3 regions of the Rouxiella chamberiensis genome follow, and region 1 is predicted to be linked to each of the others. Evidence: predicted binding sites of a transcription regulator. Region 1 holds the regulator's gene; each other region holds the start of a gene.

What was found. Region 1 encodes CRP, which controls carbon source genes, mostly activating them, when cyclic AMP is high. Its sites were predicted from a motif close to ATGTGANNNNNNTCACAT; they were not measured.
Region 2: a site for CRP is predicted at 1,548-1,565, ahead of udp (uridine phosphorylase). Genes of this name have one in related genera too.
Region 3: a site for CRP is predicted at 1,285-1,302, ahead of ompW (outer membrane protein OmpW). Genes of this name have one in related genera too.

The regions. Positions count from the first base shown of each region.
Region 1 covers NZ_CP114058.1:4,035,953-4,039,074, reverse strand. The annotation lists gene O1V66_RS18765 (phosphoribulokinase) at 1-476, shown strand, start outside; gene O1V66_RS18760 (OsmC family protein) at 553-963, opposite strand; gene crp (cAMP-activated global transcriptional regulator CRP) at 1,310-1,942, shown strand; gene O1V66_RS18750 (YccS/YhfK family putative transporter) at 2,003-3,122, shown strand, end outside.
Region 2 covers NZ_CP114058.1:3,464,765-3,467,886, reverse strand. The annotation lists gene budC (meso-2,3-butanediol dehydrogenase) at 1-396, shown strand, start outside; partial or broken gene O1V66_RS16065 (dienelactone hydrolase family protein) at 491-1,316, opposite strand; gene udp (uridine phosphorylase) at 1,741-2,502, shown strand; gene O1V66_RS16055 (tyrosine-protein phosphatase) at 2,698-3,122, shown strand, end outside.
Region 3 covers NZ_CP114058.1:2,035,149-2,038,270, forward strand. The annotation lists partial or broken gene O1V66_RS09330 (BON domain-containing protein) at 130-443, shown strand; gene ompW (outer membrane protein OmpW) at 510-1,145, opposite strand; gene O1V66_RS09340 (YkgJ family cysteine cluster protein) at 1,425-1,823, shown strand; gene O1V66_RS09345 (glycosyltransferase family 9 protein) at 1,786-2,796, opposite strand; partial or broken gene O1V66_RS09350 (YciC family protein) at 3,113-3,122, shown strand, end outside.

The DNA of each region.
Region 1 (3,122 bases):
TGCACGGCGGGGTGGTCACCAATCAGGTCGATGTCGCCAAACACGTCGATCTGCTGGTCGGCGTGGTGCCTATCGTCAACCTCGAGTGGATTCAGAAACTGGTGCGCGACACCGGCGAACGCGGTCATTCGCGTGAAGCCGTGATGGATTCCGTAGTGAGATCGATGGATGACTACATCAATTACATCACGCCGCAGTTCTCCCGCACGCACATCAACTTCCAGCGCGTTCCGACCATCGACACCTCCAACCCTTTTGCCGCCAAGGCCATTCCTTCGCTGGATGAAAGCTTTGTGGTAATTCACTTTCAGGGGCTGGATCAAATTGATTTCCCCTATCTCCTGGCAATGCTGCAAGGCTCGTTTATCTCGCATATCAATACGTTGGTGGTGCCTGGCGGCAAGATGGGACTGGCAATGGAGTTGATTATGGGGCCGCTGGTGCAGCGTCTCATGGAAGGCAAGAAAATAGAGTAGGCACCGGCTGCCACCCGGTATTGGCCCGGCGGCAGTCGGCGATTGATGGCGCGACCCGTGGTCGCAATGTTATGGCTTATTCTTGCGAATCAATCACTTCAAAGCTGTGAGTGATAGTTGCCGCTTTCCCGAGCATCAGGGACACCGAACAGTATTTCTCGGCAGACAGGCTTACCGCGCGCTCAACGACTTTGTCGGTCAGATCTTTACCGGTCACGATGAAATGCAGGTTAATGGTGGTAAACAGGCGCGGGGCCTCTTCGCGGCGTTCGGAAGTCAGTTTCACTTCACAGCCGACAATCTCGTTACGCCCTTTTTGCAGGATTGAAACCACGTCGATGGCGCTGCATCCTCCGGCCGACATCAGCAACATTTCCATCGGGCTGGGTGATTTGTCCCCGGCATTGCCATCCATCAGAATCTGATGGCCAGAGGCTGATTCGCCGAGAAACGTTAACCCTTCAACCCACTTTACCCGTGCTTGCATTTGAATCTCTCCACTCGTCATTTTTCAAAACAGACTACCCTTTACCCCTGAAACTGGCAATGTAACTCGATCCGCATCATGCTGAAGCGAGACAACACAAGACACGTCTGCAAACCTGTGCTACAAACAAAGCCGAAAGAAACTTTCCAACAAGTTGCGGTCAGGTTTTTTGGGTGTTAACAGGATAACCTTGGTGATAAGGGCAAATTACCGCTTAAATCACTCTACCTGCCGCTTGCAGCATTGCTGGTCAGTTCATATGCTAAAAGAGCGCGAAGTAAAAATCGCCGAACAGGGTCTTAGAACCCTGCGATTTTGGGCAGCGATAAAAAGAGGATAATAACTAATGGTTCTCGGCAAGCCACAAACAGACCCTACTCTCGAATGGTTCCTGTCTCATTGTCATATACACAAGTATCCATCCAAAAGTACGCTGATTCACCAAGGTGAAAAGGCTGAAACGCTTTACTACATCGTGAAAGGCTCGGTTGCCGTGCTTATCAAGGATGAAGAAGGTAAAGAGATGATACTTTCCTACCTGAATCAGGGTGACTTCATCGGCGAGCTGGGACTCTTCGAAGAAGGTCAGGAACGCAGTGCATGGGTTAGAGCGAAAACTGCCTGTGAAGTGGCCGAAATTTCCTACAAGAAATTCCGTCAGCTTATCCAGGTCAACCCCGACATTCTGATGCGTCTTTCCGCACAGATGGCAAGCCGACTGCAAATTACGTCCGAGAAAGTGGGTAACCTTGCTTTCCTTGATGTAACCGGTCGTATTGCCCAGACTCTGCTGAATCTCGCCAAACAGCCCGATGCCATGACGCATCCCGATGGGATGCAGATAAAGATCACCCGTCAGGAAATCGGTCAAATCGTCGGTTGCTCACGCGAGACGGTAGGGCGAATTCTCAAAATGCTCGAAGATCAGAGCCTGATCTCGGCACACGGTAAAACGATTGTCGTTTACGGCACGCGTTAATCGCTTTAAAAACGGCACGGCGAGTCTTCGTTGTGCCGTTTTTGTCAGACTCTCCTTCACATGACGCTTTGGCGACGACTCTTTTACCACCCTGAAATCAATTATGCGCTGCGACAGACGCTGGTGCTTTGCCTGCCTATCGCCTTTGCCATGCTGTTCGGCGAATTGAAGATGGGGCTGCTGTTTGCGCTCGTTCCTGCCTGCTGCAATATTTCCGGTCTCGACACGCCGCACAAACACTTCTTCAAACGCCTGGCTATCGGCGGTTCGCTGTTTGCCGTCAGCAGTATTCTGCTCCAGCTGATGCTGGTGAACTGGCATGTTCCGCTGCCGTTTATCATGCTCGGCCTGTCGCTGGTTATCGGCGTAACGGGCGAGATAGGCCCGCTGCATGGCCGTTTGCTGTCGGGTGCGCTGGTGGCGTCCATCTTTACCCTCAGTATGGCGGGCGTGGTGCCTATCTGGCATGCGCCGCTGCTGTTTGTGGTCGGCACCGCGTGGTACGGCCTCTTTAACTGGCTGTGGTTCCGACTGTCCGAAGAGCAGCCGATGCGCGAAACCCTAAGCCAGTTGTATAACGAACTCGCCGATTATTTCGAAGCTAAATACTCCTTGCTGACTCAGCACACCGATCCCGAGACCGCGCTGCCACCGCTACTGAAAAGACAGCAGAAAGTGATCGACCTGATTGCCCTGCTCTATCAGCAACTGCATATGCTGCCCACCAACCAGCATCAACATCGCAAACGGCTGCTGCGCAGTTTTCAGGTGGCGCTGGATTTGCAGGAGCACATTACCGTCAGCCTGCATCTGCCTACCGAAGTGCAAAAGCTGGTGGAGGAGAGCCACGCGGAAGCGGTTATCCGCCGCAATGCGCAGGTGATTGGTGCGCGATTGCGGGTGATTGGCGACGACATTCTCTATCATCGCCGTTCCGTGCGTTTCTCGATGGCCAATGAACTGGCGGCGCTGGAGAAGATTGCCTCGCGCTATCGCGAGAATCCCGTTGGTCAGTTTTGCTATTACCATTTCAGTCGCATTGCCCGCCTGCTGCGCACCCAGCGCCCGCTGTATCGCCGTGATTTGATGCAGGAGCAGAATCGGCTGCCCTTCTGGGCCGCGCTGAAAAGCTATCTCTCCTTCAAGTCGGCGGCCCTGCGCAATGCCGCGCGGCTTGGCG
Region 2 (3,122 bases), 570 kb from region 1:
ATCGAGGCCCTGAAGAAAAGCAAAGGGAATATCGTCAATGTGTCGTCCGTGTCGGGCCTCGGCGGCGACTGGGGCATGAGCTTCTATAATGCGGCGAAAGGCGCGGTGAGCAACTTTACCCGATCGCTTGCGATGGACCACGGTGCCGACGGCGTGCGTGTGAATGCCGTCTGTCCTAGCCTGACCATTACGGATATGGCCGAAGACATCAAGAATAACGAAGCGTTACTGGCGAAATTTGCCGAGCGAATTCCGCTGGGCCGTGCCGCCGAGCCGGAAGAGATTGCCGATGTTATTGCGTTTCTGGCAAGTGATGACGCGCGCTTTGTGACGGGTGTCAACCTGCCGGTCGATGGCGGTCTTAGCGCCTCCAATGGTCAGCCGCGTCAGGCTTGATACGTAAATCGGGGTGAATCCCGATTTTGATAGCGCCACAGAAAACAAAAAGCCCCGCCGGTGTTTGCCTGCGGGGCTTTTTTATAGAGGGGCTTTATTTCACGCCGTATTTCGCAAACCATGCCAGCATGCGTTGCCAGCCATCGGCGGCGGCTTCGGCATTGTAGCTTGGGCGATAATCGGCATTGAACGCATGGCCTGCCTCGGGATACACCACGATATCGGCGTTGGCATTCGCCGCGCGAATCGCCTGACGCATGCTCTCGATGGACTCCTGCGGGATCCCTGTATCCTGCCCGCCGTAAAGACCCAGCACCGGCGCTGTCAGATCTACTGCTTCATCAACCGGATGCGTCGGGGTTGCCAGCGTCTTGTTGCCCACCAGCTTGCCATACCAGGCCACACCGGCTTTCAACTGCGGGCTGTGCGCGGCATACAGCCAGGCAATTCGCCCCCCAGCAGAAACCGGTGATCGCCAGTTTGGTCGCGTCCCCGCCGTGCTGCGCCGCCCAGTGCGCCGTATGGTCGAGGTCGGCCAGCACCTGCTGGTCAGGCACCTTGCTGACCAGTTTTTCCAGCAGTTCGCCGATGTCGTTGTAATCGGAAGGATCGCCCTGACGGAAATAGAGTTCCGGCGCGATGGCGAGATAGCCCTCTTTGGCCAGACGACGGCAGAGGTCACGAATATGCTCGTGCACGCCGAAAATCTCCTGCACCACTAAAACCACAGGCAGCTTGCCCGTGTAGTCGGCCGGGCGGGCCAGATAGGCGGGCAGATTCTCCCCTTGCGAAGGAATAGTCGTCTCGCCCGCATGCAGACCTTCGGTATCGGTATGCACGGTACTGGCAGAGACAGGTGTAACGGCAGGAGAGAAACTGTCAGGGGCTTGTTTTAATTCGAGTAGGTTATCTTTCTTCATTGCAGTCTCCATGCAGGGTAAGTACTTTTCTTGTCAGTAAGAAAGACTCGAGAGTAGGTAACGGGAAAAATTTATTTTAAAACTATAAGCCAAATAGTCATCACATCAACCACCATAGCCTGTCACTCAGTCGGGACCTATGTAAAAAATGCTGACCCGCGTAAAAAATAACCGTTTTGTCGGGCGTACAATGAAATTCAGCGGCTTAAAGGGCATTTTTGGTACGCATTTGTGTGATTTTAATCACAATAATTATGCAATTAATGGTAATTGTAGTGTTGCTTAGCGATTGCGTTCACAAAATTAACTCACAATGAACGATAGAGTAAGGGAATAGACAGTCTGTTCCGTTTTGTCCGAAAAGTTATCGGGCGAACGCGTTTCAAGACAAATCGACAATGACCGAATTAAAAGGAGTTCAATGATGTCTCAGTCCGACGTTTTTCATCTTGGCCTGACAAAAAGCAGCTTGCAGGGCGCGACGCTGGCGATTGTTCCCGGCGACCCCGAGCGGGTCGAGAAGATAGCGAGACTGATGGACAATCCGGTCCGCCTGGCTTCCCATCGTGAATTTACCTCCTGGCGCGCAGAGCTGGACGGCAAGGCCGTGATCGTCTGTTCAACGGGTATTGGCGGGCCTTCGACGTCTATCGCCGTGGAAGAGCTGGCGCAGCTCGGGATCCGCACCTTCCTGCGGATCGGCACCACGGGCGCTATCCAGCCACATATCAATGTCGGCGATGTGCTGGTCACCACCGCCGCCGTGCGTCTTGATGGCGCGAGCCTGCATTTTGCGCCTATGGAGTTCCCGGCGGTCGCCGATTTTGCCTGTACCACCGCGCTGGTAGAAGCCTCGAAAGCCGTAGGCGCCAACATTCATATCGGCGTGACGGCTTCTTCCGACACTTTCTATCCGGGGCAGGAGCGTTACGACACCTATTCCGGCCGCGTGGTTCGCCGCTTCAAGGCGTCGATGCAGGAATGGCAGGAGATGGGCGTGATGAACTATGAAATGGAGTCCGCTACGCTGCTGACCATGTGTGCCAGTCAAGGTCTTCGCGCCGGCATGGTGGCGGGCGTCATCGTCAACCGCACCCAGCAGGAGATCCCGAATGCCGAAACCATGAAGCAGACGGAAAGCCATGCGGTGAAAATTGTCGTGGAAGCCGCGCGTCGTCTGATTTAATCCTGATTTTTTCCTGAAATATTCGTGTCATGTTCATGAGTTATTTCTGAAGTCACCAGGATGACAACCTGAGTATGCACAGAAACGGGTCGCCAGTGAGGCGGCCCTTTTTTATCTTCGGGATGCTATCTGTTATGGTCGTAGAACGAATTTATGGCGACGGCTCGCCAGACACCCTATTTGCAAAGAGGCACTATGACGGCAACGATTTTACTTCATCCTTCTCTCATGCCTCTTGAAGGCGGCATCAATTTTCGCGATCTCGGCGGCAACACGGTGGCCGATGGCCGTCGTATCAAGCGCGGGTGGCTTTATCGTTCAGGCGCGCTCGACACCCTGACCGAACAGGATCAACAGTTTCTGAGCGCCATTCCGGTAAAGCATATTCTCGACTACCGCGATGCCGACGAGGTTGCGGCCAAGCCGGATATCCTGTGGCCCGGTTGCGAATATCATAATGTACCGGCGAATCCGTTGAGCAACGAGGTCAACGCCAATCTGGAAAGACTGACGGCGGAAACCCTCGCCGCGTTTGATCCCCAGGCATTCATGTTGAAGCTTTATCAAAAATTGCCGTTCGACAACGCCGCCTACCGCAAGCTTGCCAGTCTGCTTGGCCA
Region 3 (3,122 bases), 2.0 Mb from region 1:
ACCACACTTACTTCGCGCATTGTTTATTATTCTTAATCAGGCACTTGTCTGCACCCTGGAATAAGCACCAGATTGCCTATTTTGTTGAATTTATGAGTTTCAAATAACACATTGCATGGAGAGTAAAATATGAAGCTTTTAAAAAGTCTTTCAGCTATCTGTATGGCAGCGGTCGTAGTCACTACTCTTGCAGCCTGTGCGCCTACGCCAAAAAAGAAGGCACCGGCGGCTATATTGATGACACCGTGGTCACGACCAAAGTGAAATCTGCCCTGCTGGCAGACGACAATATCAAATCGCGTGAAATCAGCGTCGAGACCTTCAAGGGTCGTGTCCAGCTGAGCGGTTTCGTTACCTCTCCGGCGGAAGCGAGCCGTGCGGTATCGGTAACGCGTGGTGTTGCCGGGGTTAAATCTGTAGAGAACGACACTCAGGTCAAATAACCCTGTTTGATTGTCGCAATATCAGGAAAGGCGTCGAGAATTCGACGCCTTTTTCGTGGGCGAAAGCTAGAACTTGTAACCTACGGCAAACATGAATACCCACGGATTCAGCTGGGTACTGACGGATTGCTGTTCACCGCCCGCCTTGAAGCGCGCGGTGGTGTCGATGTCCATCCACCACACCGAGGCATTCAGCAGCCAGTTCTGGTTGAGGTTGTAGTCAACGCCGGCCTGCGTCGCCCAGCCCCAGGAGTGCTTCATGCTGAGATCGGAAAGTCCGGCATCGGAGCCTGTCTGGTTGAAACGGGCGTGGTAGAAGGTGGTGTAGTTCACGCCGAGGCCCACATACGGACGCAGTTTGTCTTCCTTGCTGCGAAAATAGTATTGCGCCATCAACGACGGCGGAAGCTGGCGCACGGTGGCGATGTCACCCATGCCGTTAAGGCCGATTTTGTGACGGAACGGAGTGGCGGCCAGCAGCTCGGTGCCGATGTTATCGGTCCACATGTAGCCCAGCGTCAGGCCCATTTGCGTGTCATTGCTGGCATTGAACGAGCCGAGTGAACCCAATACGCTCGGCGAGTTGGCCGACGGTCTGACTGTGGCGGTCCCTACGCGAACAATAACATCCCCTGCCTGATTGGCACTGGCGACCGTTGGTAAGGCGGCTGCCGCTAAAAGTGCCCAATATGCTGCTTTCATTATCCATTCCCTCGTTGTGATGACTTCGGGTATTTAGCCATACCCTGCGAATACTTTGCCGTAGCGAGTTCAGGTTTTTATAGGAAAAGCGGGGAAATTGCACTGGGTTAAATTGATTCCAAGCCATTAAAAACAAAGGAATTGATCTAGATCAAACAATGTCCTGTTTTGTTAATTTTTTTAACACGGAAATAACGATTGCTTAAAAAATAGCAAATGCGTATTTTGCTCACTCATGGTTGTTTTGGTTTCAGTTCTCCGTTTACGGTAGCGTCCAAGATGAGCGATAAAGATAATCCCTGTATTTCCTGCGGCGCATGCTGCGCCTATTTCCGCGTGTCGTTTTATTGGGCTGAATCTGAAGAGGCCGGTGGCGTGGTGCCCCAGGCATTGACGGAACAGGTCACGCCCTTTCTGAGCTGTATGCAGGGCACCCACTCCCGTTCTCCCCGCTGCGTGGCGCTTGAAGGCGAGATAGGAAAAGCGGTGTCATGTTCCATTTATCTGAACCGACCGTCTCCCTGTCACGAGTTTGATCAATCCGGATTAAACGGCGTCACCAACGAGGCCTGCGACAGAGCGCGGGCCCGTTATGGCATGCCGCCTTTGGAGGGAGTACCAACAGGCTTGCTGGAAGGGGTTATTCCTGTGTCAGGACTTTCTCACGCAGCGCGGTGAACTCGTTCAGCACGTGTTCGACACTCAGCAGACCGACATTGTCGGACGGGGCCTTGATAACCGCGCACGGAACCTTCCACGGTGCCCAGTATACGGCGTCGCTGTTGCCAAACAGCGCCACGACCGGCTTTTGCACGCCCGCCGCAATGTGCAGTGCGCCGCCATCGCTGGTGATTATCTGGTCACAGAGTGACATCGCCGCCATCAGTTCGCGAATGGTGCACGTCGGCAGAGGAACCAGATCGATACCCTTGCAGGCCTCGACAATTTTCTGGGCCTTGTTGTCATCGCCGGGATGCTCGGGGTTGTCTTCGGCACCCGGCGACCAGAACAGGATAATCTGGCACGTTTCACGCGACGCAAGATGATGCGCAAGCTCGATGAACTTTTCAATCTGCCAGCGCTGCTGCGGTTTGCGCGCGCTTATCTGAATGCCGTAAACCGGCCTGTCGCGGTGAATCTTGTACTTTGCGGCCATCGCCGCCACTTCTTCCGGCTCGACATAAAGCTCGAGCGGGCCTGGGATCTCGTCGATACCCAAAGGGCCGGAGAGCGCGTTCAGGCGCTGGACGATATGCTGGTCTTCCTGATACGGAATAAAGTCGGTGACCCATTCATGGGTATTCTTGCCGGTTGCGATGATACGCTTCGCGCCTGACAGTCTGGCCCACTGCAAGGGACGCCTGTCGGTACTGGCGACGATCGCCACATCGTATTTCGCCAATCGAATCGCCATCATGGTTTTGAAACGCTGGAAATAAACACTCAGCAGCGATTGACCGCCCTTGCGGTGATGTGATTTGCAATAGAGATGGACTTGACCAATATGCGGATTGCCTTCGAGAACATCTTTATTATAAGTATTAACGAGTAAGTCCAGAGTGGTATTTTTTTGCCCTGCCAAGGTCGCAATAAGAGGAGTGGTGAGGATAAGGTCACCAATATTGTCACGCCTGATTAAAAGAATTTTCATATTCGCAGCTAAGGTAAGTAAACTCCCTGCATCCTAGTTTTACAAAAATAAACAATCAAGCCAATTTACGCAAAAAGAGCGATCTTTCATTTATTTATCTAAACATTGAATCTTTTTTTGTTGCAATTGTCTCGGGAATTACTTCTTAAAAATCCTGTTATTAATGCAAAAAGGGCCGCAATGCCCCCTGCTTGAAAATTCATCAAGCGTAAGAGTTCGTAAGGGTCGTGATAAGACTCTCTGGCAGGATGCCAGCGGCGCAATTACAGGGTACAATCGCGGTTTGGAAACAATAATAGATAGTCTAGGAGTCTTCATGCCTATCA